DNA from 3 places in the Vibrio taketomensis genome. Region 1 is predicted to be linked to each of the others. Evidence: riboswitches for the same ligand, from Rfam matches in the RefSeq annotation. Region 1 holds a riboswitch; each other region holds the start of a gene.

What was found. A riboswitch is a leader RNA that binds a small molecule or an ion and turns the genes downstream of it on or off. The one in region 1 is predicted to bind thiamine pyrophosphate.
Region 2: it holds a riboswitch for thiamine pyrophosphate, as region 1 does, so the genes downstream of both, thiC (phosphomethylpyrimidine synthase ThiC) here and thiB (thiamine ABC transporter substrate binding subunit) in region 1, are expected to answer to the same signal.
Region 3: it holds a riboswitch for thiamine pyrophosphate, as region 1 does, so the genes downstream of both, thiD (bifunctional hydroxymethylpyrimidine kinase/phosphomethylpyrimidine kinase) here and thiB (thiamine ABC transporter substrate binding subunit) in region 1, are expected to answer to the same signal.

What each region holds. Positions count from the first base shown of each region.
Region 1 covers NZ_AP019649.1:2,621,605-2,632,250, reverse strand. The annotation lists gene mpl (UDP-N-acetylmuramate:L-alanyl-gamma-D-glutamyl-meso-diaminopimelate ligase) at 1-1,149, shown strand, start outside; gene Vt282_RS12165 (flavin prenyltransferase UbiX) at 1,181-1,807, shown strand; TPP riboswitch at 1,918-2,023, shown strand; gene thiB (thiamine ABC transporter substrate binding subunit) at 2,086-3,078, shown strand; gene thiP (thiamine/thiamine pyrophosphate ABC transporter permease ThiP) at 3,088-4,689, shown strand; gene thiQ (thiamine ABC transporter ATP-binding protein) at 4,676-5,380, shown strand; gene yjgA (ribosome biogenesis factor YjgA) at 5,448-5,975, opposite strand; gene pmbA (metalloprotease PmbA) at 6,085-7,428, shown strand; gene ruvX (Holliday junction resolvase RuvX) at 7,503-7,931, opposite strand; gene Vt282_RS12130 (YqgE/AlgH family protein) at 7,972-8,535, opposite strand; gene gshB (glutathione synthase) at 8,591-9,538, opposite strand; gene rsmE (16S rRNA (uracil(1498)-N(3))-methyltransferase) at 9,551-10,282, opposite strand; gene Vt282_RS12115 (endonuclease) at 10,373-10,646, opposite strand, start outside.
Region 2 covers NZ_AP019649.1:2,916,115-2,926,760, reverse strand. The annotation lists gene Vt282_RS20180 (PDDEXK family nuclease) at 547-885, opposite strand; tRNA gene Vt282_RS13600 (tRNA-Trp) at 1,285-1,372, shown strand; gene crcB (fluoride efflux transporter CrcB) at 1,848-2,237, shown strand; TPP riboswitch at 2,292-2,390, shown strand; gene thiC (phosphomethylpyrimidine synthase ThiC) at 2,538-4,475, shown strand; gene Vt282_RS13585 (thiamine phosphate synthase) at 4,475-5,710, shown strand; gene Vt282_RS13580 (HesA/MoeB/ThiF family protein) at 5,703-6,506, shown strand; gene thiS (sulfur carrier protein ThiS) at 6,493-6,702, shown strand; gene Vt282_RS13570 (thiazole synthase) at 6,705-7,469, shown strand; gene thiH (2-iminoacetate synthase ThiH) at 7,478-8,590, shown strand; gene Vt282_RS13560 (aminopeptidase P family protein) at 8,669-10,465, opposite strand; gene Vt282_RS13555 (LysR family transcriptional regulator) at 10,595-10,646, opposite strand, start outside.
Region 3 covers NZ_AP019650.1:2,475-13,120, forward strand. The annotation lists gene Vt282_RS13795 (replication initiator protein RctB domain-containing protein) at 1-755, shown strand, start outside; gene thiE (thiamine phosphate synthase) at 1,098-1,712, opposite strand; gene thiM (hydroxyethylthiazole kinase) at 1,760-2,551, opposite strand; gene tenA (thiaminase II) at 2,571-3,233, opposite strand; gene Vt282_RS13815 (ABC transporter substrate-binding protein) at 3,249-4,202, opposite strand; partial or broken gene Vt282_RS13820 (ABC transporter permease) at 4,242-4,967, opposite strand; gene Vt282_RS13825 (ABC transporter ATP-binding protein) at 5,029-5,787, opposite strand; gene thiD (bifunctional hydroxymethylpyrimidine kinase/phosphomethylpyrimidine kinase) at 5,780-6,655, opposite strand; TPP riboswitch at 6,755-6,866, opposite strand; gene Vt282_RS13835 (transcriptional regulator) at 7,083-7,556, opposite strand; gene Vt282_RS13840 (ATP-binding cassette domain-containing protein) at 7,553-8,485, opposite strand; gene Vt282_RS13845 (ABC transporter ATP-binding protein) at 8,482-9,330, opposite strand; gene Vt282_RS13850 (PA3496 family putative envelope integrity protein) at 9,701-9,898, shown strand; gene Vt282_RS13855 (DUF3283 family protein) at 10,042-10,251, shown strand; gene Vt282_RS13860 (YebC/PmpR family DNA-binding transcriptional regulator) at 10,355-10,646, shown strand, end outside.

The sequences.
Region 1 (10,646 bases):
CGTGGCAACCCATGTGTTGAGCATGTACTAAACAACAACTTGCGTTACACCTCTGGCCCGCAGTGGTTACAAGAGTTTCTGTTGCATGATCGTTGGGTATTGGCTGTCTCTGGTACTCATGGCAAAACGACCACGTCCAGTATGCTGTCTTGGGTATTGGAAGAGTGCGGATACCAACCTGGATTCTTAGTTGGTGGTGTGCTGGGTAACTTCGGTATTTCTGCTCGACTGGGCGAAAGTATGTTTTTTGTCGTCGAAGCGGATGAATATGACAGTGCTTTTTTTGATAAACGTTCGAAGTTTGTTCACTACCACCCACGCACATTAGTGATGAATAACTTAGAGTTTGATCATGCCGACATTTTTGATGATCTTGAGGCGATCAAGCGTCAATTTCACCATTTAGTGCGTACCGTTCCGGGTAATGGGCGCATTCTTGCGCCGGTCAATGATCCTGCATTAGCGGATGTTTTACAGCGTGGTTGTTGGAGTGAAACTGAGTTTACTGGTGAACAAGCCGATTGGCGTGCCGAAAAAATTGCCAAAGACGGTTCCGAGTTCAAGGTGCTATTCCAAGAACAATATGTTGGCACTGTGAAGTGGGATTTAGTTGGCGATCACAACGTAGATAATGCACTTATGACGATCGCAGCAGCGCGTCATGTTGGCGTCACGCCTGATTTAGCCTGTGAAGCTTTAGGTAAATTTATCAATACCAAACGTCGCCTTGAGTTAAAAGGTGAGGTGAATGGCATTACTGTCTTTGATGATTTTGCACACCACCCAACCGCGATTGAACTGACTATGGGTGGTCTGCGTAATAAAGTCGGCGATGCGAAAATCATTGCGGTGTTAGAACCTCGCTCAGCGACGATGAAGCGTGGCGTGCATAAAGAAACCTTAGCCGCGTCTTTACATCATGCTGATCAAGTCTTTTTATACCAACCGCCGGGTATCGAGTGGTCAGTACAAGATGTGGCAGAGCAATGCAGTCAACCAGCTTCTAGCAGCGACGACATTGATCAATTGGTGGCGCAAATCGTTGCTGCGGCTAAACCGGGTGATCATATTTTAGTGATGAGCAACGGCGGCTTTGAAGGTATTCATGGCAAGCTATTGGCTCAGTTAGCAGAACAGAGAGCTGAGTAATTAGCTGAATAAAGAAATTGGAACAACGTGAATGAGTAAACCACAAGCGAAAGCGATCACTTTAGCCTTCACGGGCGCATCCGGTGCGCCTTATGGGTTGCGCCTGCTTGAATGTCTGCTTGCCGCCGATTATCAAGTGTATCTGCTGATCTCTTCTGCCGCTCGAGTGGTGCTAGCGACCGAGCATGGCCTAAAACTGCCAAGCGGCCCTGCTGCGGCCAAGCAAGCATTGGTCAAACATCTAAACTGCGATCCTGATAAGCTGGTGGTGTGTGGTAAAGACGATTGGTTTTCACCAGTTGCGTCAGGTTCGGCGGCACCAAAGCAGATGGTGGTATGTCCATGTTCAGCAGGCAGTGTCGCAGCAATCGCTCATGGCATGTCTGACAACTTAATTGAGCGTGCGGCCGATGTGGTGATGAAAGAACGCGGGCAGCTCCTGCTGGTGGTGCGTGAAACGCCTTTCTCCACTTTGCATCTGGAAAACATGCACAAGTTATCGCAGATGGGCGTGACCATCATGCCTGCCGCACCCGGCTTTTATCATCAACCGAAAACCATCGAAGATTTGATTGATTTTATGGTGGCGCGCATTCTCGATCACCTTGGTGTCGAACAAGGCCTAGTGCCGCGCTGGGGTTATGATCAGCGCTGTTAATCATTTGGCGTCTGTACATCAAACCGTTTCAAGACCCTAGTGAGATTTCGCTGGGGTCTTTTGCAAATGATCAACGTAGCTATTCGTTAATACAATGGTTAGAATTCGTCGGTAACTCATCGGGGAGCTGTATATTGCATGGCTGAGATTGACCAACGTCTGAACCCGTGACCTGAACCAGATAATGCTGGCGTAGGAATTGAGTCAGGGAAATGAATAATTACGGATAACTCCACCTCGACCTCAACCCTGTGCCGCTCAAAATTGGAGAGCGAACAGTGAAAACCTCTTTTGCAGCCCTTGCAGTGGCTTGCGCATCTTTTTCTGCTTTTGCTGCAGATAACACACTAACTATTTACACCTATGATTCTTTTGCGGCTGATTGGGGACCAGCACCTGCGGTAAAAAAAGCGTTTGAAGCGCAATGTGGCGGTTGTGAAGTCAACTTTGTTGCTTTAGATGATGGGGTATCGATTCTTAACCGTTTACGTCTAGAAAACGGTAACAGCAAAGCGGATATCGTTTTAGGCTTAGATAACAACCTAATGGCAGAGGCAAAAAAAACCGGTTATTTAGCGGAGCATTCGGTCGATACCTCACACGTGACGATTCCGGGTGGCTGGCAAGATAAAACCTTCGTGCCTTATGACTTTAGTTACTTTGCCTTTGTCTACAACAAAGAAAAGCTCACAAACCCACCGAAGAGCTTAAAAGAGCTGGTGGAGCAGCGTGACGATCTTAAAATCATTTATCAAGATCCGCGCACTTCTACCCCAGGGCAAGGTTTTATGCTGTGGATGAAGTCGGTGTATGGCGATGATGTGTCGCAGGCATGGCAAAAGATCGCAACTAAAACTGTCACGGTAACGAAAGGCTGGTCGGAAGCTTATTCGATGTTTCTAGAGGGTGAAGCAGACATGGTGCTGTCTTATACCACCTCTCCGACCTACCACATTATTGCTGAAAACGATCAGCGTTTTGCTGCTGCCAATTTTAGTGAAGGCCATTACACCCAAGTGGAAGTAGCAGCCAAAGTGAAAGGCTCGGCTCACCCTGAGTTAGCTGATCAGTTTATGCAGTTTATCCTCAGCGAAGAATTTCAAGCAGCGATGCCAACGGGCAACTGGATGTACCCGGTGACCGATATCAAATTACCACAAGGCTATGAGTCACTGACCGTGCCAGCAAAAGCATTAAGCTTTACTTCTGATCAAGTGGCAGAAAATCGTCGCGCTTGGATTCGTGAATGGCAAAGCGCCTTAACTCGCTAAGGTGTTGGCTTGAATCGTACCCCTAAAATTGGGCTTGTGGTCGCGATCGTTATCGCGGCCTTTGTCTTTTCTGCGTTGGCAGCACTGTTGGTTGCGGCGCCATCGCTCAATCTATTGTCAGTGTGGCAAGATCCTTATTATCGCCATGTGACTGAATTCAGTTTTTATCAATCCTTTCTCTCAACGCTCATAAGCGTTGGCTTTGCGTTACCTGTGGCGCACGCACTTGCTAAACGCAACTTCAAAGGTAAACGCATACTGCTAAGGCTGTTTAGTTCAACCTTAGTGCTTCCAGTGTTAGTTGGCGTGTTTGGCTTGTTGGCTATTTACGGTAATTCAGGAATTTTCGCCGACATTTATGCCTATTTGGGTGAGGAATTGCCATTTTCTATTTATGGTCTCAATGGCATTTTGCTGGCCCATGCTTTCTTTAATCTGCCGTACGCCGCGCGTTTGTTATTACAAACTCTTGAGTCGATTCCACAAGAGCAACATAAATTGTGTGCTCATTTAGGGATGAGCCAATGGCAAAAATTTAAATGGGTGGAATGGCCGCGGTTGCGCCAGCAATTACCGCATGTGTCTGGTTTGGTTTTTATGTTGTGCTTTACCAGCTTTGCTACGGTTATGGCTTTGGGCGGCGGGCCCAAATCAACCACGATTGAACTAGCCATCTATCAAGCGATTAAGTTTGATTTTGACCTGCAAGCAGGGGCGTTGCTGGCCATTTGGCAAATGGTACTTTGCGGAGGTTTAGCATTGGCGATTCAGCGCATAGCTAAGCCTGTAGCAGTGACGAGTGGCTCTTTTACTCAGCAGCAATATTTGGTTAACGATACGTTTGCTTGGCGTTTGTGGGATAGCATTTGGATAGTCTTGGCGAGTTTATTAGTGTTGCCACCGCTTCTCGTCGTGGTGTTCAGTGGTGTTAATGCACAGTTGTTCACCGTACTTTCGGATGAGCACTTTTGGCATGCATTGCTTGCATCATTGCAGGTGGCAGTGGTAGCCAGCGTGATCGCGTTAGCTGCAGGCCTGGCAATTCTGACCACCAGTCGCCGCTTGCGCTTGAACAGCAATAATCGTAGCGCCGATCAGATAGAGTTGATTGGTACCATTATTCTTGTGACACCAGGCTTGGTGATTTCTACTGGGCTATTTTTACTGCTGCGCAATTTTACTGATGTGTTTAGCATGGCCTTCTTCATTGTGGTAGCGGTGAACGCATTAATGGGGCTGCCATACGTGGTGAAGACGCTTGCACAGCCGATGTTGCAAATTGAGCAGCAATACCAATATTTGGCGGCCAGTCTTGGTCTGCGCGGTTGGCACCGATTTAAAGTGGTTGAGTGGCGTGGGTTGAGAAAGCCGATGGCGCATGCGTTTTCAATCAGCTTTATGCTGGCGATTGGCGACTTAGGGGCAATTGCTTTGTTTGGTGGGCAAGAGTTTCGCACCTTGCCACTGTATTTATTCCAACTATTAGGTAGCTATCAGATGGAGGCGGCAGCGGTGGTATCGCTGACGTTACTGCTATTAAGCGTGGGCTGTTTTACTTTGATTGAAAAATTGTTTAAAGCCGAGGCAAAGGTGAACAATGTTAGACGTTAAGCAAATTCACTATACCTATCACGATCAGGCGTTTGATTTTGAACTGCAGGTTGAACAAGGTGCTATTTGTGCATTGATGGGGCCAAGTGGTGCAGGTAAATCAACCTTACTCGCATTGATGGCGGGTTTTATTGAGCCTCTCAACGGCGATATTGTGGCGGCTGGAAAGTCTGTGGTTGGTAAAGCGCCGCATCAAAGACCGATGGCGATGCTGTTTCAAGAACATAATCTTTTTGCTCACCTGAGTGTGAGAGAGAACATTGGCTTAGGTTTGCATCCTGGGTTGAAGCTCAATCCAACACAGTGTCAATTAGTTGAACAAGCGGCACAACAAGTTGGTGTAGGAGAGCTACTTAATAGATTGCCAGAGCAATTGTCTGGTGGTCAGCGTCAGCGAGTCGCACTTGCGCGCTGCTTTGTTCAACCGCATTCGATTTGGTTACTCGATGAGCCGTTTTCTGCACTTGATCCTCTGTTGCGAGAGGAGATGCTGGGGTTAGTGAAGCGTTTAGCGACTGAACGTAATCTTACCGTGGTGATGGTGACGCATCATGTCAGTGACGCGCGAGCGATTGCCAGTGATTTTGCGTTTATTCATCATGGCCAAGTCGCGGTTGCCGATAAAATTAGCCAGTTAACCACTGAGCATCGCAATACGGCATTGGCGGCGTTTGTCAAAGCCGGACATTGATAGTTAAAAAAACAAAAAAGGTTGCCAAGTGGCAACCTTTTCTTCATTCGAAACAAACATGGTTTGCTTATAAAGCTTCGTCGTTTAGCTGTTTCAGAATTTGGAAAATTTCACGAAACGCTCTTGGTGGCTTGTTCGATGATTTTTCTTTCGCAGCTTGGCGAGCAAGTTGGCGTAGACGTTGACGGTCTGCTTCTGGGTATAACTCCATGACTTGGTCAATTGCCGCATCGCCCTGCTCAACCACACGATCACGCAACTGTTCTAGCTTGTGTAGAACCGCCGTGTTTTGTGAGTGCTTGTTGCGAATTTTATCTAGCGCAGCTTGAATTTGCTCTGCATCTTCAAATTGCATTAGTTTACCGATGCGCTGCAGTTGGCGACGACGCGCTTCGTTTTTAAAGCGTTGTGCATCGAGTACCGCGTCTAGAAGATCTTCACTTAGCGGCATTTTCTTTAGAGTAGATGAACTGAGGTCAACTAGCTCTACGCCAAGCTTTTGCAATGCTTCCATATCGCGTTTCATCTCGGATTTACTAACCCAGATGATCTCTTCTTCCGGTTCCCATGGCGCTTTCTGATTTTTACGTGCCATTTATTTTGCCTTATTTGACTATCTATTCCTCTATTTTAACAAGAATCGTGGGGAGAATGCGAAATTCTTGTTATCCTAGAAAGAATACTCACGATAATTTAGATGAAATATGGACGTAAAAGAGCAAGTTGCTCAGCAACGCGCTGAGCTAGAAGCGGCAGTTGCGAAAGCGCTGGAGATGGCAGCGGTCAAAGCTGACGCTGCTGAAGTTGCCATTACTAAGTCGACTGGCTTAAGCGTTTCTACTCGCATGTGTGAAGTAGAAAACGTTGAGTTTAACAGTGATGGTGCCCTAGGTATTACGGTTTACCGTGGTCAACGTAAAGGCAGTGCATCTACGTCTGATCTAAGTGAAAAAGCGATTCAACAGACAGTATTGGCGGCATTAGATATTGCCCAGTACACGTCAGAAGATCCGTACGCAGGTCCTGCGCCAAAAGAATTGATGGTGCAAGAAATTCCAGATTTGGATCTGTTCCATCCTGATACGCCAGACCCTGATTACGCCGCTAAAGTTGCGATTGCTGCTGAAGAGCGAGCATTGGCCTACAGCAGTAAAATTAAACAAAGTGATGGTGCAAGCTACGATAGCCATTACGGGGTAAAAGTTTACGGTAACAGCCATGGTTTATTAGCGAGCTATGCGAGTAGCCGCCACAGCACCAGCTGTTGTGTGATTGGTCAAGGTGCCAATGGCGAGATGGAGCGTGACTACAGCTATACTATCGCCCGTCATAAAGACGAATTGTGGGCACCGGAAATCGTGGGGCAACAAGCGGCAGAAAAAACCATCAGTCGCCTTGATGCCAAACGCTTAGCAACGGGCAAATACCCAGTGATGTTCGCCGCTGACGTTGCCACTGGGCTACTTGGTCACCTAGTGATGGCGATCAGTGGCGGTAACCTTTACCGTAAATCTTCATTCCTACTTGATCATCTTGGTAAGCAGATTTTGCCGAGTTGGTTCAATGTTTCTGAGCGTCCACATATCCTACGTGGTTTAGCATCAAGCCCATTTGATAGCGAAGGTGTTTACACCCGTGATACGGAAATTATCACCGATGGTACGCTCGCGACTTACCTGCTAACCAGTTATGCAGCGCGTAAGATGAACATGATACCGACTGGCCATGCGGGCGGTATTCACAATTGGTTTGTACAATCGACAGGACAAAGCTTTAAGCAGATGCTAAAAGAGCTGGGCACTGGCTTATTGGTAACGGAAGTGATGGGCCAGGGTGTGAATGTGGTCACCGGTGATTACTCTCGCGGTGCCGCCGGCTTTTGGGTTGAAAATGGCGAGATTCAATACCCAGTATCGGAAATTACCATTGCCGGAAACCTTAAAGAGATGTTCCAGCAAATTGTTGCTGTTGGTAGTGATGTCGAAACCCGTTCACAAATTCAAACCGGCTCAATCCTGCTGGAATCACTAAAAGTGGCAGGCGAGTAGCTTTAGTGAGCATAAAAAATCCCAAGCTTTGGCTTGGGATTTTTGTATTTGGCGTATTGTTTGTAGGGTGTGAGTTACTCACCCCATTGGGCTTCAAACCAACTCTCAAGAATGACCACCGCTGATTGGCAGTCGATATTGCCTTTTGATAGCGCTTTGTAACCGCCCATCGAAAATAGCTCAGCACGCGCTTCAGCAGTTGATAGACGCTCATCATGCAACTCCACCGGCAGGCCATAACGACCTTGCAGACGCTTAGCAAATTTCTTCGCGCGTGGCGTAATCGTTTCTAAGTCTTTGCCGTGCAAATCAGTTGGTAACCCAACTACGAGCAGGTTTGGCTGCCATTCTTTGATTTGCTTTTCGATATCATCCCAATTTGGAATACCGTCATTGGCTTTGAATGCCTTAAGTGGTGACGCCGTGCCGGTAATTTCTTGGCCGATAGCGCTGCCAATGCTCTTGGTGCCAAAATCAAAAGCCATGATGGTTCTATTAGACATAGTGCTTACTTCAAAAATAAATAGGTAATGGGTTGGTCGATTATGCGTGGCCAATATCGCTAGAGAGCTGTGCGACATCGATTCCCAGCATCTGTACCGCTTTTTGCCAACGGTCACTCACTGGCGTATCGAAAATCACGCTCGGATCGGCTTCAACTGTCAGCCATGAATTCTCAGCAAGTTCGACTTCCAGTTGACCCGCTTCCCAACCGGAATAACCGAGTGCAACTAAGTATTGGTTTGGTTCTGCTTCAGTACCGAGCACACTCAAAATGTCTTTTGAGGTGGTGACGGAAATGTGATCTGTCATTTGGATACTGGATTCGTAGCGATCTTTCGGCTGGTGGAGAATAAAACCACGATCTTCAGATACTGGACCACCGTTAAGTACCGGCATCGCCAAGTTATCGGTTTTAAGTTGAGGGTGCACGGGTTGCACATCGACTTGCTCGAGCATTTTGCCGACCGTGATCTCAATTGGTGAGCTGATCATCAGACCCATCGCACCATCTTGATTGTGTTCACAAATGTAAATAACGCTGCGCTTGAAATAGGGATCTTTCATCCCCGGCATCGCAACCAAAAAGTGGTTAGTCAAATTCATAACAATCCAGCCTTATGTCAAGCCAAGTTGGGGCGGCAGGCGCCCCATATGGATTTTACTTATTCACGCGACGTTCAATGGCATCCATCAATTTGCCCGTGATCGAGATATCAAAGGCAGCTTCGATTTCGCGAATACAGGTTGGGCTGGTCACGTTGATTTCAGTTAGCTTGTCGCCAATGACATCGAGGCCAACAAAGATCAGACCTTTTTCTTTAAGTGTAGGCGCTACAGCTTCAGCGATCTTTTTATCTGTTTCACTCAGAGGACGCGCTTCACCACGACCACCTGCCGCCAAGTTACCGCGGGTTTCACCTTTAGCTGGAATGCGCGCTAGACAGTAAGGCATTGGCTCGCCATCCACCACTAGGATACGTTTATCGCCATTGCTGATATCTGGCACGAACGTTTGTGCCATTGCGTAGTTTTGGCCCAGATTAGTCAGTGTTTCAATGATGACTGAAACGTTTGGATCGTTTTCTTTTACGCGGAAAATTGATGCGCCACCCATGCCATCCAGCGGCTTAAGGATCACATCGCCATGCTCTTCACGGAAGGCTTTAATTTTCTCTGCTTTGCGTGTCACGATGGTGGTTGGTGTCAGTTCTGGGAACCAAGCCGTGAACAATTTTTCGTTACAGTCACGCAGACTTTGCGGTTTGTTAACGATCAATGCACCTTCGTCTTCAGCACGCTCAAGAATGTAAGTCGCGTAGATGTATTCGGTGTCGAAAGGCGGATCTTTACGCATCAGTACCGCATCTAAATCAGCCAGCTTAATGGTTTGCTCGGACTTAAACTCGTACCAACCGTTTGGATCTTCTTTAAGCTCAACGATTTTGGTATCAGCAATTGCCACACCTTGGTCTAGGTGCAGATCATTCATTTCCATGTAGTGGATTTCATAGCCACGACGTTGCGCTTCTAGCAGCATTGCAAAGCTAGAGTCCTTTTTGATGTTGATGGACGAAATAGGGTCCATCACGATGCCAAGTTTGATCATGATCTTCTCCGATTAGCCAAGATCGCCAAAGCGAACTTGTAGGGCGGTAATTGCCGTTAACGCTGCGGTCTCAGTGCGTAAAACGCGAGGGCCTAGCAGTGTTTCTTCAAATTGGTATTCTTGGGTCATATCGATCTCTTGAGCGGATAAGCCGCCTTCTGGACCGATTAACAAGCGTACTTTTTCAACGGGTGTTGGTAGTGTATTGATTGAGTATTTAGCGCGTGGGTGAAGGTTGAGTTTCAAACCGTCATACTCTTCAGCGCACCAATCTTCCAATTTCATAATTGGGCGAATTTCTGGCACGGTATTACGGCCGCATTGTTCACAAGCGCTGATAGCAATTTTTTGCCACTGTTCAAGTTTTTTCTCAAAGCGCTTTTGATCGAGTTTTACGCCGCAGCGCTCAGAGATCAGCGGAGTGATGGTATTCACACCAAGCTCAACCGATTTTTGAATGGTGAATTCCATTTTGTCACCACGAGAAACAACCTGACCTAAATGCAGATCTAATGGTGATTCACAGCTACGTTCAATACGCTCGGTGACTTCTACTTCCACCGATTTTTTTGATACAGCACTGATAACAGCCGGAAACTCGGCGCCGCAGCCATCAAATAGCAACACTTCTTGACCGACTTGCATGCGCAGTACGCGGCCAATATGGCCGGCTGCATCTTCGCTTAATGCCACGATGCCAAGTTGGTGAATGGTTTCTGGGTGATAAATTCGAGGAATACGCATCGGTAATCGTTCCAACGTAGTTGAGTTTTATAGAGAATAACATGGATGCGTTAGGCAGAAAAAACAAGGGGCGCTCTGCCTAACCGATGTTTATAGCTTGCGGCAGGCTTCAACCACAAATGGGTTGTGGTTGCCTTGAACCTTGGCAATACGCTTATCACGTTCACATTCCCAAGCCTTTGCCGGGTAGGTTTTGTTCCATGCCGTCATGAGGTTACGTTGCTGTTTGGAGAGCTTGAAGCCATATTCTTGACTCATGTAAAGGTAAGTTCGAGCGATCGATCCGCGAGCGCGATCTGGTGGCATTACTTGGCGCTGTTTAAAGTTAACTTGCATCTCACAGCGACCATACGTCACACCATCT
Region 2 (10,646 bases), 290 kb from region 1:
AGGCATCTAGCTTTCCTGCGAAAGATGACCATTTTAGGTTAAGTGTTCAAGATGTAGGGATTATTCAAGGATTTCCTGAAAATGGGAGTTCGCTGGAGCGGTTTATCAAGTATTAGGTCAAATCGGTAACTCTGTTGCTCCACCTGTAGCTTATCAAGTTGCAAAAATGTTGCAGAAGCATTGAAGTATTAGATCTTAATATGGAGCCAGATTTAGTCAATCTGACTTCAAGTTAGATACTACATAGCAGATCGAACCATTTCTCTAAGTGCTTGAGCATGATTGGCTGTTATTTTTGGAAAACTTTCAAAATATGTAAAAGGGATGTGAGGATTGTTTAATGTACTTCCTCGTTTAACTAGGTACTCGCAACGAGACTGCAAAATTTCTAGCATACGTTGAGGCGAGTATCCATTCGAATGTCCTGCAATGAAATGTACTCATGCTTTTCAATTGCATTTTTGTAACTTCTTTGCGTCTTGATATGTATACATGGTTTTTGTCCAAGGATGTTATACATATCCTCTAAAGTTAGACGTGACGAAGCTATCTCCGACATTCTGAAGTCAGGGAGATGTATTCAGATTTTTCTTGTATCCATGGCCTCATCATCTCTGGAGATGCATAGACATAATATTCTGTTCCATTAATGAAAAATCCAATTAACCAATGTTTGGTTCTCCACTTTTCTATATGGTCAGGACCAAAGTCTCTTACTGTCGTTACAGACCCTTTGGATGTTGTTTTAAGCTCAAAGGCGATTTGATAACCATGAATGTCTAAATAGGCGTCAACACCCGATCGTCCCTCGTTTTCATCTTTATATAAGCCGAAAAGATTTCGCATCGCTTCTTCTCGAACATCATCTTGAAAGTTTCCAGCCATAGCCATACCACGCATAATTAATAATTTGATTCAATCATCTAAGGCTATGTTTTTCAATTGATTAATTTTTATTTGTTGCGCTTCACTTCACTATTTTTCACTAAATTTCAAACCCTGATAATGATAGGATTGCAGCGCGACGACTATGAGTGATTACAAGAGTGTCATTGTCTGCTGAATGTGTTGGAAGATTCTCGGTGGGATGGTTTTGCTAATCGTTAGTGGAATTGCCGCAATGTATCCATTGCTACATACATAGTCGGAAATTTAGCCCCGAACTTAGACGTGGTGCAAGTTGGTCAGTGATTCTCGATACGACTTGTCGATGAAATTCAGTGGTGACCACATTGCTGTACATTAGCTTGCGAAATCTCCATACGGTACAAGCCAACATAACCAAGGGTTGTATTCGGTTATATCTTTATAGAGCGTAACCCATGGATTCCAAATCCGCGTGTTGGGAGTTCGAATCTCTCCACCCCTGCCATCTTCTAAAGCCTCAGCAGTAATGCTGGGGCTTTTTTACATCTGTTGCTTTTGCAAAGTAAGTGTTGGGAGCCTGTGCGCAAGCCCGGTCGAATCTCTGAAGTGCCAGCCCAGTTCACCCCTGCCATATTTAAGCTCTAGACTAGACGTCCCCGAAGAAATGCTGGAGCCTTTTTCGTTTCTGGCAGAAACGAAATTAGAACGTTCGATATCTAAGGTGTCTCTCTTTGGGGAATAAGTTTTAACCTTTTCTGTTATTCTATATTTCAACTAATCCTTTTGGTTCTAAATTCTACCGTCTATTCTCTTTTGCTCTTCTTTGGTAGCCATTACGCAGCGTGTATCTAAAAACTACGGTTAAAGTGACATCCGTAACTTTTAAAATCTCAAACAAATTACTAAGGTAATATCAGTTTAGAACTCTCGAATTTCTCTGAGTTATGACTACAATATAGCCAAATTGTCGAGGGGGATTTATGGGACAACTTTCCATTTTGGGTTACATAGCTTTGGGAGGCGCATTTGGTGCTTGTTCTCGCTATTTAGTCTCTGAACTGTGCGTTATGCTTTTGGGCCGAGGTTTTCCCTACGGTACTTTAACGGTGAATGTCGTTGGCTCTTTTATTATGGGTCTACTAATCGCCGCGTTTGAAAGTGAGATTATGTCGATTGAGCCTTGGCGCCAGATCATTGGTTTAGGCTTTCTTGGAGCCTTAACCACATTTTCTACATTCTCTATGGATAACGTGTTATTGATGCAACAAGGCGCGTTCTTAAAGATGGGTCTGAACGTTATTTTAAATGTGGTGTTAAGTATTTCAGCCGCATGGTTGGGTTTCCAATTACTGATGAAAGCCAATATTTAGGTCGGAAATTGGATGTGGCCCGCTTTGTTTAGCGCCAAATTTTGCTTATAATTTCTTCACTTGTCGGAGTGCCTTTTGGCTGAGACCGTTAATTCGGGATCCGTTGAACCTGATCAGACTAATATCTGCGAAGGGAACAGGAGAAGATTCACTACCAGAAATAACTCTATTTCTGTCTGTTAGTCTACATATCGATGTCGTATTAGGTTATTACAACCTTTATTCGAACTCTTCTGTCATATCGTTCCGTCAAGCATTTTTATCCCAAACGTTTTTAATAAATGAGCAAGGAAAAATGCTATGTCGAGTCGCAAGCAAGCGAGATTGGAAGCACAACAGTTTATACAAAGCCTTTCAGTCCAACCTTACCCTAATTCTCAAAAAATCTATGTTGAGGGCTACCGCCCTGATGTTCGCGTTCCAATGCGAGAAATTTTATTGGCGGATAGTTTGGTAGGAGACTCCAAAGAAGCCCCTGTATTCGAGCCTAATGAACCGATACGCGTGTATGACACCTCAGGACCATATACAGACCCTAACTATCAAATTAACCTTTACAGTGGCTTACCGAAGCTAAGAGAAGGATGGATTGAAGAGCGCGGTGATACCGAAGTTCTTCAATCCGTAAGTTCTACCTACACCAAACAACGTCTATCCGACGAAACATTAGATGAACTTCGGTACGGCAATTTACCACGCATAAGACGTGCTACTGAAGGTAGATGCGTTACTCAAATGCACTACGCTCGTAAGGGAGTGATTACTCCTGAAATGGAATATATCGCATTGCGAGAGAATATGGGGCGCGCCCAATATCGCGATGAAGTGCTAAATCAGCAGCATTCAGGCCAAAGTTTTGGTGCCAATCTACCCCAAGACATCACACCAGAATTCGTGCGCAAAGAAGTCGCGGAAGGACGGGCAATTATCCCTTCAAATATTAACCATCCTGAATCAGAGCCGATGATCATTGGACGTAACTTTTTAGTGAAAGTGAACGCAAATATCGGTAATTCATCGGTTTCATCTTCGATTGAAGAAGAAGTAGAAAAGCTAGTTTGGGCAACTCGGTGGGGAGGTGATACCGTCATGGATCTGTCTACTGGGCGGAATATTCATGAAACGCGAGAATGGATTTTACGTAATAGCCCAGTACCAATTGGCACCGTCCCTATGTATCAGGCGTTAGAAAAGGTAAACGGCATCGCGGAAAACCTTAGTTGGGAAGTGATGAGGGACACCTTGATTGAGCAGGCAGAGCAAGGGGTGGATTACTTTACTATTCATGCCGGATTGCTACTTCGCTATGTTCCAATGACAGCAAAACGAGTGACAGGGATCGTATCCAGAGGTGGCTCCATTATTGCCAAATGGTGTTTAGCCCATCATCAAGAAAGTTTTCTTTATACTCATTTTCGTGAAATCTGTGAAATTTGCGCCAAGTATGATGTCGCGCTGTCCCTTGGGGACGGACTGCGCCCTGGTTCTGTGGCTGATGCCAATGATGAAGCTCAGTTTGCTGAGTTGAGAACGCTGGGTGAGCTCACGAAAGTTGCTTGGGAATATGACGTACAGGTGATTATTGAAGGCCCTGGTCACGTACCAATGCACATGATCAAAGAAAATATGGAAGAGCAGCTTGAGCACTGCCATGAAGCTCCTTTCTATACTCTCGGTCCATTGACGACCGATATTGCGCCGGGTTATGACCACATCACCTCAGGCATCGGTGCAGCAATGATTGGATGGTATGGTTGTGCGATGCTGTGTTATGTCACGCCCAAAGAGCATTTAGGATTGCCTAATAAAGAAGATGTAAAAACCGGTCTGATTACCTATAAGTTAGCAGCACATGCTGCTGATTTGGCAAAAGGGCATCCCGGAGCACAGGTGCGTGATAACGCATTGTCTAAAGCGCGGTTTGAGTTCCGTTGGGAAGATCAATTTAACCTTTCACTCGACCCTGAAACTGCAAGAGCTTTTCATGATGAAACCTTACCTCAAGAATCAGGCAAAGTGGCTCATTTCTGTTCGATGTGTGGACCAAAGTTCTGTTCGATGAAAATTTCCCAAGAGGTTCGTGAATACGCGAAAGACACGAATCAGGTGGTAGCGGATCAAGCGATTTCAATTCAATTGCTTGATAATCCACTTGAAGGTATGCGCCAAAAGTCAGAAGAATTTCGTGCAGCGGGTTCTGAACTCTACCATCCAGCAATCTCATCAGAGGCGGAATAATGATGGTGGAAATACGTATCCCTAAAGAGCAGTCGGAGTTAATAGCGCAAGTTCAACTTGCGTTATCTGCAGCAAATAACCAAAACTTTGATACCCAATACGTCGCTGTTGTCGAAAGTTATAGTAATGATTGCCAGGTTGTGACGAATACTTTTTGCCATAGGATTGGTAGCGATCTGTGGCAAATCGACTCGAATGAATGCGATTTCTATGTTCAGTATCAGCATCCCTGTAATTCTCTTTTTGTTGCAGAGCATCATATCCTAATTGACGTTCGTGATAATAATCAGACGTTAGATATTTGGGTACATCCACTCAGTGGAGAAGTAAGAGCCTTACGCTCAAACACAAACGTGAGAGAAACTAAGCAGCATCTTGCTTGGCTATTGGTGCTGCTTGCTCTTGATTTTCCACTTGAAGATGCGTTGACGGTTGCTCGAGCAAAAAACAATGTTCCACGTGAAACATGGCCTAGTAAGTATTGTGATTTTCCGACTCCTGTATTGCATCATGAGGCTTTGGGTATCTCAGTTGGGTGGCGTCAGTGTGAAACCCCAACTGCTTTTCATCAGTTATCTGAAGGGAGTTTAGGTCTCTATCCTGTGGTCGATAGTGTTGAGTGGGTCGAACGCTTACTCAAGATGGGCATTAAGACTATTCAGTTGCGAATTAAGGAACCAGCAACTGAAACTCTTGAGCAACAAATCATTCAAGCGATAGCGCTAGGTCGTGAATTCGATGCGCAAGTCTTTATCAACGATTACTGGCAATTAGCACTCGAGCATAAAGCCTTTGGTGTTCACTTAGGCCAAGAAGATCTCGAAGAATCTAATATTGAGCAATTACAGCAAGCTGGTATTTCCTTAGGACTTTCTACGCACGGCTATTATGAACTGTTGAGGATCGCTCAACTCAAACCAAGCTATATCGCACTTGGTCATGTTTTTCCTACCACAACTAAACAAATGCCATCTAACCCGCAAGGACTAGTGAGGTTAGCGCTTTACCAGCAGTTAATATCCTCTATACCTAATTCAATAGGTACCAAAACCCAAGGCTATCCAACGGTTGCTATTGGTGGCATTGATTTGAGTAACGCTGCTCAAGTTTGGCATTGCGGTGTATCGAGCTTAGCGGTCGTGCGAGCCATTACGTTGTCAGAGTCACCCCAACAAGTCATCGACCAGTTCCGACGAATAATGGCGGTTAACCAACGAGGTGTTCGTCATGCTTAATGATCAGCAATTTATTCGCTATCAACGGCAGATTTGTTTACCCGAAATTAATGAACAGGGCCAGCAGCGGATTATGGATTCTAAGGTTCTCATCATTGGTTGTGGTGGTTTAGGTAGTGCTGCAAGTCTGTATTTGTCGGCTGCTGGCGTCGGTAGATTGGTTATTGTTGATGATGACTGCGTCGATGTGAGTAATTTACAGAGACAAGTCGTTTATCGACAAGAAAATGTTGGGCAACACAAAGTTGAGGCAATGAGCCAACAACTTAAACAATTAAATCCAGACGTGTCGGTGAGAACGGTAGCTAAGCGTTTGACCGAGGTTCAGCTAAATTTGGAGATCATGATGGCTGATGTTGTGCTGGATTGTTGTGACAACATGGCAACGCGTCAGCAGATCAATCAGGCCTGTTTTCAACAAAAAACGCCGTTAGTTTCTGGCGCCGCGATAGGGTGGAATGGACAGTTTTCAGTTTATGACTTTGGTTCAAATGATGCCTGTTATCGCTGTCTTTATCCATTCGATGAGATTGTTAATCCTCAATCTTGCAGTCAATCAGGAATCGTGGGGCCGGTTGTGGGTATTTTAGGAAATTACCAAGCGCTAGCTGTGATTCAAAAGTTAGCAACCGGCAGGTTTATGGTTTCCTCTAACCAACTTCATATATTCGATGGCAAGAGCATGCTGTGGCAACAGTTATCGATTCATAAAGATAGCCAGTGTTCCGTGTGTGGTGTTAGCGCAGTCTCGTTTGAAGTATCAGAAGTAGAAGAGGTAAACGATGCCATCGATTGAAATAATTATTAATCGTACAGCGCATGTTGTCGATGCGAATATCAACCTACAACAAATCATTTGTCAGTTTGAATTGCCTCACCAAGGCTGTGTATTTGCGATAAACAATCAAGTAATTCCCAAAAGCGAGTGGCAAAGCACCGTATTGGCGGCTGGTGATGCTATTTCATTATTTCAAGCAATTGCAGGAGGCTAATGATGCTTAAAATTGCTGACAAAGTATTTCAATCCCGTCTGTTTACTGGCACCGGTAAGTTTGCCAATAGCACGTTAATGGCGAATGCTATTCAAGCGTCAGGTTCGCAGTTGGCGACGATGGCACTTAAACGCGTAGATGTGAATGATCGACAAGACAACATTTTACTGCCACTTATTGAGGCTGGGGTAAACCTGTTGCCAAATACCTCTGGAGCCAAAAATGCGCAAGATGCCATATTTGCTGCTCATTTAGCCCGTGAAGCGCTAGCGACGAACTGGTTAAAGTTAGAAATTCATCCCGATCCAAAATATTTGATGCCAGATCCGATTGAAACCTTAAAAGCGGCGGAGCAGTTGGTTAAAGACGGATTTATTGTCTTGCCTTATTGCCATGCAGACCCTGTTTTATGTAAACGTCTTGAAGAGGTTGGTTGTGCAGCGGTTATGCCGCTTGGTGCACCGATTGGTTCAAACAAAGGCATCGCTTCACATGATTTTTTGGAAATCATCATTGATCAAGCCCGAGTGCCAGTTGTGGTTGATGCGGGTATTGGTGCACCTTCGCATGCCGCACGAGCGATGGAGATGGGCGCTGATGCCGTTCTAGTTAATACCGCGATCGCAGCATCTCCAGATCCAGTGGCGATGGCAACCGCATTTAGACAAGCGGTGGAAGCGGGACGTTCAGCCTATATCGCTGGGTTGGCCGGCCAAACAAAGCACGCCGTAGCTTCTAGTCCTTTAACTTCTTTTCTCGATGAGTGATTTCGCTAATGAGTTTTGTAGAACAATTAAGGCAATACGATTGGGATCAAATTTCACTATCAATTATGAGTAAAACGGCTCAGGACGTGGAGCGAGCTTTAAGTCGTACTAAGCGTGATTTAAATGATTTCCAAGCGCTAATTTCTCCTTCAGCTGAACCATATTTAGAGCAGATGGCGCAGCTTTCTAGTGTGCTTACTCGTAAGCGGTTCGGTAATACTATGTCTTTGTATATTCCGCTTTATCTCTCTAACTTATGTTCCAATGCGTGTACGTACTGTGGGTTTTCAATGGAAAATCGAATCAAACGCAAAACACTCGATACACAAGAAATTGAAGCGGAAATTGCTGCAATCAAAAGTATGAAATTTGATAGCGTGTTATTGGTGACCGGTGAACATGAAACGAAAGTCGGAATAAATTATTTTCGGCAAGTGTTACCGATTATCAAGCCACACTTTAACTATTTGGCAATGGAAGTGCAGCCACTCGAACAAGCTGAATATGCTGAGCTCAAAGAACTAGGCTTAGATGCGGTGATGGTCTATCAAGAGACCTATCATCCATCGACCTATGCGCAGCATCACTTGCGTGGTAACAAAACGGATTTTGAATATCGTCTAGAAACACCGGATAGACTCGCAAGAGCTGGGATCGATAAAATAGGTATAGGGGCTTTAATTGGACTAGAGGAATGGCGAACAGATTGCTTCTTTGTTGCTGCCCACCTTGAGTATTTAGAACGCAATTATTGGCAAACTCGTTATTCAATTTCATTTCCACGTTTACGTCCATGTACTGGTGGCTTACAGCCCAAATCGATAATGTCTGACCGCCAATTAGTCCAGTTGATTTGCGCTTATCGACTGCTTAATCCTGAAGTGGAGTTATCGCTGTCTACGCGAGAAAGTGAGGTGTTCCGAGATAATATTTTACCTTTAGGAATTACTAGCATGTCAGCGGCATCGAAAACTCAACCTGGCGGTTATGCAGTCGACAACGTCGAATTAGAGCAATTTGAAGTCAGTGATGATCGAAGTGCCGCAAGCGTTGAAGCGATGATTAGATCTCGTGGCTTTGACCCTGTTTGGCGTGATTGGCATTCTGCCTATTCTGGTTGATTTTGTTACGATGTTTCACGTGAAACAATAAAGGCTCCGGAAGGAGCCTTTTCTATTTTTGAACTAATTCACTTTGGATTAGTTTGCATGTTGTAACGGTTGAGTCGCGTTGCGTAACCATGCCAATACTGCTTTGTCGCTTAGGCGTGGACTGAGTTCATCCCAAACGATTTGGTGGTAATTATTGAGCCATGCTAATTCTGGACGAGTTAGTAGGTTAACATCGATATTGCGACTATCGATTGGGCAACGAGTCAAAGATTCAAATGCCAATACAGAAAAATCACCTTGAGTGCTTTGCTCTACAACCAGTTCTAGGTTCTCAATGCGAATACCAAATTGGTCGGCACGGTAGTAACCAGGCTCGTTAGACAGCACCATACCTTTGTCTAATGCAACATCGATTTGTTTTTTCGAGATACTCGCAGGCCCTTCGTGCACACTAAGGAAGTGGCCGACACCGTGGCCTGTACCATGGTCATAGTCAAAGCCTTCAGCCCATAGATGTTGACGTGCCAAGGTATCAAGTTGGTAACCACGAGTACCACGTGGGAAGCGGGCACGAGCGATACCGATATGACCTTTTAATGCGAGCGTGAACTGTTTAATCATTTCTGCGCTAGGTGTGCCGATTGCGACGGTGCGTGTAATGTCAGTAGTACCATCAATGTATTGACCACCTGAATCAACCAAGTACAGGCTATCCATGCTGAGTTGCGTTGGTTGTGGCTGGTTATTGTGGTTGTAATGGCACATTGCAGCATTGCTGCCAGCAGCAGAAATGGTGTCAAAACTCAAATCAACCAATGTCGGTTCAAGACGACGGATGGCTTCAAGTTTGTCTGCCAATTGGCCTTCATCATAGAGGCGACCCGCAGCAACTTCTGCATCAAGCCAGCTCAAGAACTGAACCATGGCGACGCCATCACGTAGGTGACTTTCTTTCATGCCAGCGATTTCTACTGCATTTTTGCATGCTTTTGGCATCAGGCATGGATCAGAGGCAGGTACAATATGAGCGCCAGAATTTTGCAGCACCAATTTAAACCAGGCATTGCTGATCGCAGGGTCAAGCAACACGTTTTTACCATCAAGTCGCTCTAGCTGCGCTTGCAGACGATCTGGTGAAAATACGGTGACACCTTCACCCACATGTGCTGCAAAGTTGCTTGGAACTCGGCTTGGTTCAATAAAGAACTCAACATGACCGTTGTCATGAATGATTGCATGTGAAAGTAATACAGGTAGGCGTGATACGTCGAGGCCACGGATATTCAGTAACCAGCAAATCGAATCAAGCGCAGTGATGATGGCACAGTCGCCACCTTGTTTTTGCACCAATTGCGCAATTTGCTGACGCTTCTCAGCACTATTTCGACCCGCCGTTTCATTAGCCATTAGACGCACATCAGATAGAACTGGTTGTGGGCGGTCATTCCAAAGAGTATCGATAGGGTTACTATCTAGAATTACGGTTTGGTGACGTTTGTTGAGTTTTGCTTGTGCTGCTTCTAACCACATGCCGCTGTGCATGCGAGGATCGATCGCAATCTTTGCGCCCGGAGCAAGGTTATCGACTAACCAATCCAGTGCGGGTTCATTGATGAGATGGCGATATTCAAATAATGCTGCGGGTACTTGTTTGGTGACTTGCACCGTGTAACGACCATCGACAAAGATAGCGGCTTTATCTTGAGTAACAACGGCCGCACCTGCTGAACCTGTGAAGCCAGTTAGCCAATGTAAGCGCTCATTATGAGCTGGAATATATTCACCTAAGTACTCGTCTTCGTGAGGTACGATTAACGCATCTAGGTTTTGCTGAACAAGCCATTGTCTAATGGCAGTTAAATGCTGTTCAGTATTACTATGCATTGTTTAATCCTTCAATTTGTCGTGATCGCGTCAATACGCATTGGTTAGTTAAGCTACTCTTTTTGCTCAGTGGCTGCAAATGTTCACCAGTGCCTATTATTATAGTTTGATTTTTCGCCATAAATCGCACTAGTAACTCGCACGTAACGCATCGGTTTTGTCACAAATCATGGCTCGTAAC
Region 3 (10,646 bases), on a different replicon from region 1:
CGCGTAATATCGATTGGCGTCGCTTCTCAATGGATCTGATCCGTGAATTAAAACGATTATCGGATGGCAAAGGGTCTGACGATCTTTTCGTGGTGAATCTGTGGGGTTACCATCTGACGATTTCGGCGATCAGTGAGAAAGATAAGATCAAAGATTATCAAGTCGATATTAAGTGTGATGTGGAAGAAGTCCTCCGTTATTCACGCGCTCGTACCACCAATGCAGGCAAACGTAACATGGCACCAACCCTGCCTAATCCGTTGCGAAACGAAATGGTGAGTCGCCAGCAGTTGGATGAGCTATCACAAATCATTGATGGTGAATTTGAACCTATTCAACGCAAAGAACGTTCTCCTAAAGGCCACTTAGGGCGTCGAGTGAAACAGCGTAAGCACTTGGTGGAAATCAACGCTGATGAAATCACTATTACTTTATCGAAATACACCTCTGAAGAGGCCCTAGAGCGCAGTATCGCAGCATTGGCTGCAATGACAGGACACTCTCAAGGCTCAATCCGCGAGGAGTGTATTGAGTTGATTGATAAGCTTGATTGGTTGCGTGTGGGTGAAGATAAAATACCATACGAAACACTGAGTAAAATGGTTGAGCTGTACAACAGCCAAAGTGACAATAAGCATCTGTCGATTGAGCGTCTGATCGCAGGCCTCGCGGTGCGACGCAAGGTGTGCAAGCAGGTAATGGATGGTCATCTTGATGAAACAGTGTTCCGTGCATTAGATGAAGTAGCTGTGTAAGACTGTATGTAAATTAAACAGTTTTACTACCGGACTCTGACTTAATACTGACAGTATGAATTTATTTGGCGTTAGGATTTTCCTGATAGTACTCAAGCCGCCTCCTCCTAGAAGTTACTTGGGTACTTTCACCTTTTGTCCTTTCCCCTCGTCTGCTTGGGGCTAAAGCTGCATTGTTGAGTTGCGGTAAAACTCAGCAAAACCAAGTAGTTTTGGGGCCAATAGATGTATGTTGTCACATTATGCATTGATAGCGAGTTCGAGTTGAGCTCGCTTTTTTTTTGCCTTAAAAACGTTGAAACCAGCCAACTTGACTGGTTTCGTTATCGTTGATGAATCCGCTCAATCAATTAATTGCAACAGTTGTTGGGTTGTTTGACATGGATCGTCTGCATGACAAATAGCAGACACCAACGCTATGCCATGCACTCCGGTAGCACACAACTGGGGAATATTGGCTTGATTGATACCACCAATTGCCACTACCGGCAGTTGTGTCGTGTTTAGTGCCTCGATCAAGCCCTCGATCCCCCAATGTTTTTGCGTATTGGCTTTGGTTGGCGTGGCAAAAATCGCGCTTAATCCAATGTAATCGATCGGCAAGTCATCGGCTTGAAGCAGTTGATCGTGATTTTCGATCGATAAACCGAGAATCTTATTTGGGCCGATCAAGCGCCGTGCTATCTCTGCTGGCATATCGGTTTGACCGAGGTGGACACCATCGGCATCGACCGCCAGTGCGACATCGACTCGGTCATTGACGATCAAAGGTACGCCAGTACCGGCGAGTACATTTTTAACCGCTTGAGCTCGTTCGATAAAAGCGCGTACATCGCCATGCTTTTCACGTATTTGTACCATAGTAACGCCGCCTTTTACCGCTTGTTCTACCACATGGGTGAGCGTTCTTAGGTCTTGTTGATCATCGGTAACGAGGTATAAACGATAAGGATTCATATTGGTTCCTAATGGCTCGCCACGCCGTAACGGGCGAGCCATAATTTTTAGTGGATGTGTAGTTTTAGGCGCTGACGCAGCGTAGCTTCATCAAGTTGATACAGAGTATCTAATAGCGCGACCTGCAAGCTGCCAGGACCTTGGGCACGTTCAGCAGCAATTTCACCGGCAACGCCAAATATGGCAGCGGCCGCTAAACCAGTATCCTCGCCAATCGCTGCAAATGCGCCTGTAAGCGCGGTTAAAGAGCAACCCATGCCAGTGACGTACGGCATCATTTGATCGCCGTTAGAGAGGCTTACAGTTTGATTTTGCGTAACAATGTAATCAGTCTCGCCAGAGATCACGACATTGGCGCCGTATTCCGCCACGAGGAGGTGCGCAGCGCCGAGCGCCGCTTCACTGCTGTCTTGGGCATCTACGCCTTTGGTTTGTGCCTGTTCACCGGCTAATGCAATGATTTCTGAAGCGTTACCACGAATGATCAACTTATCGGCTAAGCGTGCGATTTGACGAGAGGTTTCTGTACGCAGTTTACTTGCACCGCAACCCACCGGATCCAATACCACAATCTTGCTATTGAGATTGGCTTGCTCAACCGCAAATTCCATTCGTGGTGTCCAAACGCTGTCTAGAGTGCCAATGTTGATCACTAACGCTCCAGTAAACGACATCATTTCGGCCATTTCTTGCTTTGAGTGGGCCATGATTGGGGATGCGCCGACGGCCAGTAAGGCATTGGCGGTATTGTTCATTACCACATAGTTAGTAATGTTGACCACCAGCGGTTTTTGTTCACGCACGGCACTGAGTGCTTGAATGATTTTATCCACTAACATTTGATTACTCCTGCAGCGCTTAACGCGCATTTAATCCTTGTTGCCAGAATGCAACTTCCATTCGGGTTGCGGTTTTAAATACTTGAATTAGGTTTTGCCCACACTGGCTGTGAATGTCGATTTCAGCCAACAGTTGGTTAAAATGTTCTGCTCCTTTGGCCACACCAGTTTGAAACTCTTCACCGCCATAAAGTTGAATCCAACTGGCGTAAGGGTTGCCCTCAATGCGCGTATTACTGTCTTCAATCAGCATTTTGCCAATCGTGGCATAGCCGATGGAACATGGGGCAAGGGCGGCATAGAGCTCGACTAAATCACCAGTCATGCCTGCATCGAGTACGTAGCGGGTGTAGGCAACAGTGCCAAAATCTTCCGCTTCATTTTCAAGGTCACTTTCTGTCAATCCCCACTGCTGACAGTAACTTACGTGGTGTGCAATCTCAGAGTCGAGTAGGGCATGAACACTTGGTAGTGCACGACGCATATCTTCTAAGGTACGAGCTTTATAAATCGCTAAAGCGTAGGCACGAGCGTATTGCTTAAGAAACAGAAAATCCTGCTTGAGATAGTGCAGGAAGCAAGGCTGAGCCAATTCTCCGCTCGCAAGTTGCTGAACAAATTGATGCTGAGTGTATTGTTGCCAGTCAGATTGGCATGCATTGATCAAATCTTGGTATTGCACGTGAAAAGTCCTTGGTTATTGGTTTAGGTTTGGCACGTAATCTTGTGCTCTGGGTAGAGTGCTAATGATCTTGTGTAAATACATAAATTTGGCGTAGTCGTCGTAGCGTTTAAGATCGACTGCTGATGGGCGTAGTGCAAAGCGAGTGAGAGTGTCATTCCAAGCGCGGTGGTTGAGTTCATTGTTGAGCGTGTCAGGGGAGTAAGCGACAAACTCCTGCCACGATTTTTGAGGATGATTAACGATGTAGGTTGTGGCTTGCTCTAGCGCTGTATTAAACGCTTGCAACGCTTGTTTATCATAGTGGTTCGCGTTGGCGACAAACACCAATTCGTCATAGGTCGGTACGCCATTTTCTTCAGGATAAAACGCTTTTGCTTGGTAGCCCTCCAGTGCTAACTGGTTGGTTTCAAAGTTACGTAGACCACCCCAAATTGCATCGACTTTGCCTGAAGCAAGAGACGAAGACAGCGCCCAACCGACGTTAATGATTTCAACGTCTGAATACTTTACATGTTGCTGCGCAAGCATCGTGCCGATGGTGGCCTCTTCATTGCCCGCGATTGCGATACCAATCTTCTTGCCTTTGAGATCGGCAAGTGAGTCATTGTTGCCATTATCAAGCACCATAAGCGTGTTTAGCGGAGTCGCGATTAAAGTTGCCGAGCGGATCAGAGGGAGGCCTGCTGCCACATCAATCGTCAGGTTAGGTTGGTAGCTAATGGCAAGATCGACTTTGCCTGCGGCGACCATTTTAGGAGGCGTACTTGGGTCTGCAGGCTCTTGAATGTTAACTTTAAGCCCTTGCTGCTCAAAGTAACCTCGCTCTTGAGCGATCACGATCGGGCCATGATTGGGGTTGACGAACCAATCGAGCATTAGCGTTAGCTCTTTATCGGCGGCAAATGCATGGCTAGCAAGCATCGTACTGAGTAGCGCAGATGCTTGGATAAATTTGCTTTTATTCATGTGTTTGATTCCTTTTGTTGGCAACTCTTATGGCTGCTATTAGTTGTTTTCCCAGGGTATGGCGGTTTTAAGTAACTTGTCGGTGATGAAATAGAGTGCGATAGAAAATGCGGCGAGAATAAACAGCGCTGCAAACATTTCATCGATGATCATGCGTGCGTTGGCTTGTAACATCAGATAGCCAAGTCCGGCACTCGAACCTACCCATTCACCAACAACAGCACCAATGGGTGCAATCACCACGGCAACTCGAATGCCTGAAGCGAGTGTTGGTAGAGCGGCGGGCAATTGGATATGTCGCAGCAACTGCCATTTTGTCGCGCCCATGGTTTTAGCGAGATCAAGATAACCCGTTGGGGTGTTACGTAAGCCGTCATAGCAGCAGGTGGTCACTGGGAAAAAAATGATGATTGCCGCCATCACCACTTTGGATGCCATGCCATAGCCCAGCCACAACATCAGCACTGGCGCAATGGCAAATACAGGAATGGCTTGGCTGGCAATCAGAATGGGTAGCAACCAGCGCTTTAGCGGTTCAAACAGTAGCATTTGCAGTGCAAACACAAGCCCCATAGAAAGGCCAAGCAGCAGCCCGAGCAAGATTTCTTGGGCGGTGATCCAAGTGTGTTTGAGCAGTACGTCATGACGGGTTATAAGTTTATTAAATACCTCAAGTGGGGCTGGAAGAATGAAGCTTGGCATCGCAAATGCCATAACGATCAATTGCCAGAAACCCAAAATGACCGCAACGCTGATCAAGGCACGAGCGAAAGCATGAGAGGATCTGGCGCTGCGGTCGATCTTGGTGGGATTTAACTGGCTGAGATCATGCATAGTCCTGCTCCAATTGATCTAAAATCGCTTGTTGCAGCGAGGTGCATTCTGTATCGAGAGTTCGCGGTGGCAAGCTTTTTGGCACATTCAAAGATTGCACTTTGGCCGGTGTGCCGCGCAGTACATAAAGTTGTTCGGCAAGGCGCACCGCCTCTTGTGGATCATGGGTAATCAGTACCACGGTTTTTCCAGCTAATAGCTTGGCAGCTAAACCTTGCAGTTTGTGCCTCGTCACGGCATCCAGTGCTGAGAATGGCTCATCCATTAATACGATAGGCTTGTTTTGCATCAGGGTTCGAGCCAATGCTACCCGTTGGCGCATTCCTCCTGAGAGCTGAGCCGGTTTAGCGTCAGCATAGTCAGCTAGCCCTACCTGCTCTAAAAGCTTCAAAGCTTGCTCTTGTGGGTGAGGTTTACTCTGTTGGTTAGTGGCAAAGCGCATACTTAAACAGACGTTATCAAGCACGCTAAGCCAAGGTAGCAACAGGTCTTGTTGTGCCATATAGGCGACGTGGTGACTCACTGGCCGCTCGTCAGATGTGAGTAACACACCTCTTGTTGTGACGTTGTCACTCGGTAGGCCGGCTAGGTAGCGTAGTAGGGTGGTTTTTCCACTACCACTACGGCCGAGTAACACCGTCCATTGCCCTGCGGGGATAGTCATATCAATCCCCGATAGTGTTGGTTGGGCGTTATCTTGATATTGCAGGGCAAAATGCTTGAGTGTGATGCCTAAAGGAGCCTCAAACATCAGTTTGGGTTCCGTTGTCACGTTTACCAAAATCTGGGCCAGCGAAGAAGTGATGTACCGGGCCGTGGCCGTGACCAATCTGCAATTCATCCGCATGAGCTATTGCTTGTGAGATATATTGCTTTGCCAATTCTACTGCGGTTTGCATCTCATTGCCTTGCGCAAGGTAAGAGGCGAGGGCGGAAGATAGCGTACAGCCCGTACCGTGGGTGTTTTTGGTCGCGCAGCGTTTGGCGCTGATCAAATGGACTGATTCAGTCTGGATCAAAAGATCGTTACTATTTTCATCTTGTTCCAGGTGTCCACCTTTTAATAGCACCGCTTTCGCTCCTAGGGCACGAAGATCTTCGATCATTGCTGTCATTTGATCTTGATTGTGTGGCACTGCAAGCCCAGTTAAAGCGGCACCTTCCGGTAAGTTAGGGGTGATGATGTCTGCCAGTGGAATTAGCTCTGTTTTTAGAGTGCTAATTGCTGATTGTTCAAGCAATAAATCGCCGCTGGTGGCGACCATGACAGGGTCAATGACCAAATGTTTCGGTTGGTATTGTTTTATCTTGTTGGCAACCACTTTGATGATGTTCGCGTCGGCTAACATACCCACTTTGACTGCGACAATATTGAGATCGCTAAACACGGCATCTAATTGGCTTTCAACATGCTCAAGTGGTATCGGAAAAATAGCAGAGACACCTAAGGTATTTTGTGAGGTGATGGCTGTGATGACAGAACAGGCAAAGCTACCAGTGGCTGAGATGGCCTTAATATCGGCTTGAATACCTGCGCCGCCGCCGCTATCCGAACCTGCAATGGTCAGTACAATCGGTGTATGAGAGAAAGAATGGGTGGTGTTGGCTAATGTCGCCATGGTCGCTCCTTTAACTGCACGTAAAGGAACCAACTTTGGCTAATTTGATAAGTGCAGCTAAGGCTGAGCTTTCAATAGGGCTCGACAAATGAGACCAAGAGCAAAGTGATGATAGTTCCCTACGCCAGTGCTAACTGAATCAGGTTCAACGGGTCTCGAAATTCGATCTCAGCCGCTGCGCTTTTGCGCTTTGGCCCCCCGACTATGTTGAGCTGATCATAACAGCTCGCGATATTGTTAGTCTACGCGTTTGTCTGACATCAGTATGCCCAGAGCGATCACAATTGAATTATGGATTGCTATGTATTCTGCGTGATAGCAAAAGACACCAAAACAAAAAGGGCTGGAAGCCCTTTAAAATATCGGAAGCATGAAGCCGTTTACGGAAAGATGATCAAGGCTAATTGATGATAAAGTGCGATCCGGATCAATGAAGAGTGCGAGCCCCTTGATCATGCTTTCGAGTTTCATTCCAACCTTGTGCGGCCATAAACTGCACGTGAGATTCGATCACACAGTCTGACTCTTGTTGCCATTTGAGTTGTGGTTGCTGATTGCAAAACTCTAACGCCAGCACGGTCAGGTGTTGTAAGCGTTTCATTGCCCAATCTTTGAGTTCGAGATCTGCCGTCGGTTGGCTAACGCAAGCTTGCAGCTTGCTGCTGGCGAACTGCAGGTACTGATAGGCCGTGGTGGGGTCTGAATAACGTAGACCTTGAAAGATTCGTAAGCAGCCATCTAACCAACAGGCGATGGCTTTGCTTTGTAATTCACTTACGCTCGGCCCCCAAACAGAATCCGGAGCAGAGTGGATCAATGATTGCAGTGATTTATCTTGATCATGCTTTCGGTGTTGATACCAGTCGCTTATCGCGTCTACCCAGGATTCTAATTGGATCATGCTGCATTATCCCATTGTTTAACAAAGTGATTAGGACCAACTTGTTCTATACCCTCTTGCATTACTGCGCTGGTGGCACGAATTTGATCCGCTGCTATTGAATAGTCTGGCTCAGTTTTGACTAAATGACCAAATGGAAGATCAGGATCCGGCACTGCAGAAATCAATAACTTGGTATACGGGTGTTGTGGATTGCTAAGGATCGCTTGGGTGTCTCCCCATTCTACTATTTGCCCTTTGTACATCACTGCCGTTTCCTCTGCGATGTAATGGGCAGTCGCAAGATCATGGGTAATGTATAAAAATCCAATGCCCAGCTCTTGCTTCATTCGCTGCATGAGATTGAGTACGCCTAAACGGATGGACACATCCAGCATTGAGGTTGGTTCATCAGCCAGAATCACTTGCGCACCCACCGCTAGTGCTCGCGCTAAGTTCACGCGTTGACGTTGACCGCCACTCAGTTCATGTGGATATTTTTTTAGTGTATCGGGTGCGAGCTCTACTTGTTCAAGAAGTTGTTGTAAGCGCTCAGGAATGTCTTTGTCACTTTTGATCTGTTTGTGAATTTTGAGTGGGCGAGTGAGGTGGTGTTCGATGGTATGGGTTGGGTTCAGCGAGCCAAATGGGTCTTGAAACACCATTTGTACTTTACTGCGATAATCGAGAACCGCTTTGCGGCCATGAATATCATCAATATTTTGCCCATTAAATAGGATTTCACCACTGGTTGCTGGATAGACTTTCGTGATCAATCGTGCACAGGTACTTTTACCACAGCCTGACTCTCCAACGAGAGCTAGGGTTCGCCCTGCATAAAGGTTAAAGCTGACGCCCTGCAGTGCTTTGAAGCGCTCGACCGAAGAAAAGCCCCCGCCAATGGTGAACTCTTTAACGATGTTATTGACTTGAATGATAGGTTCCATCATACCAGCGCTCCTTCTGTTTGGTGTTTACCCTGGTGAATATTGGGAAAGGATGCCCATAGCTTTTGTGTGTAGGCGTGTTTAGGATTCTGGCGAATTTCTCGTGATGTGTTGACTTCAACTATTTCTCCATGGCGCATAATGGCGATGCGATCGCAGAGCTGAGTCATTAACGCTAAATCGTGGGTGATAAATAGAATTGAGAAACCAAACTCTTCACGCAGTTGGTAAATTTGCTGCAAGATCTCTCTTTGCACCACCACATCAAGTGCTGTAGTTGGCTCATCCATAATGATCATTTTTGGATTGAGTGACAGTGCAATAGCAATCACGAGGCGTTGACGCATACCGCCACTGAATTGATGTGGGTATTCGCTCAAACGTTCTCGAGGAATGTTCACCAAATCAAGCAGTTGTTCAGCGCGATGTTTCGCTTGGGCTTCGCTCATTCCTTGATGGTGACGCAATACATCAGCAAATTGTTCTTGTACTGATAGAACAGGGTTTAGTGAGTTCATCGCACTTTGAAATACCATCGCGATTTCACTCCAACGAATGTTGTTGAACTCGTTCTCTGGTAGTTTGAGAATGTTGCGACCTTCAAACTGGATTTGTCCTCCGGAAATGATCGCTGGTGGCTTATGTAGGCGGTTAATGGCAAAGGCGATGGTACTTTTGCCACAGCCGGACTCTCCGGCGAGACCAAAAATCTCACCTTTCCCAATATCAAAACTCACTGTTTTTACGGCGTTAAAATCACCATGATCTGTAATGTAGTCGACGCACAAATCGCGAATTTGAATAATCGGGTCAGCATGAAATGCATGCTGTAAAAAATGTTGGCTCATAACGATTCTCGATTGATAAAGAGAATGATTATCATTAACTCTTGATTTCAATCGGAAAAGAAGCAGGGCGAAAAAGAGTGAACCTGATCGAAAAATATTGTTGAAAAAAGCACCGTTATAACAGGATTAATGCGGCTAAGGCTGGTGTTTTATTGAGCTTTACGTGATCTAGCTCAGGTCGGATTTGTTTGGGGGAATCTTTTAAATGTACTGCGCAATTTCGGTGGGTGCAAAGCAAATAATAGCGATTTTATTTTTTGATATTTGAACTATTACCAAAATCACAATCTCGATTTAATACGCTTAACAACACTAGGGTGGGTTTGTTAAGAATGAGCTCGTCCAAAGCATGGTTTTATCGGAGGTTTTTATGTCCATTAATTCATTAGACCATGATGAAATGACAAGCATTGCAAACAAGTGGGATTTCACGGAAGAAGTAGAATCACATAAGCCTGCATCAATGGTTAAATCTGCTGAAGCTCGTCGTCGCATTGAAGCGTTGCGCGAGATTCGTGAAAGTGGTTTAACGATTGAAGAAGCTCGCGAACTAGGATTGCTTCACTAAACTGCAACTTGTACTAACATTCCGTAGGGTGGCTATTTCATAAGCCACCCTTTGTGTTTTTTAGAGCTATTCACGCTTTCTACTCTCTACATTCGCGTTTGATGTGATATATTTCCGCCTCGTATTTTTTTCGAGATCTAACTATGTCGGTAAATTTGTCGTTGTTACCCGCAGATGAGAAGAACAAAGTTGAGCTGGATAAGCAGGCTGCGTTCCTCGTGTGGAAGCTCAGAGAAGCTAAAGCAGGACCTGATGAGATTGATCAACAAGCAGGTAAGATCATCGATGATGCTGAACGTACTTGGTTTACTGAGTGCGTGGTGAAATACAAACGACTTATGGGTGTTGCGTAAGCCCAAGCTCTACCTATAACAAGGTATGAGAGGCGAAATTGAAAAGCCTCGAATTTTTGCTAAAATCCTTCGCGTTAAATTTAAATTAAGAGAGATCGTCCCGATGGGAAGAAGTTTTGAAGTGCGCAAAGCCTCTATGGCGAAAACTGCAGGCGCAAAAATTAAAGTTTATTCCAAATACGGTAAAGAAATTTACATGTGTGCGAAAAACGGTGGTTCAGATCCAGATATGAACCTATCACTTCGTCACCTAATCGCGAAGGCGAAGAAAGACCAAGTACCAGCACACGTTATCGAAAAAGCACTAGACAAAGCTAACGGCGGCGGCGGTGAAGATTACGTACCAGCACGCTACGAAGGTTTCTCTCCAGGCGGCGCTAGCGTAATTGTTGACT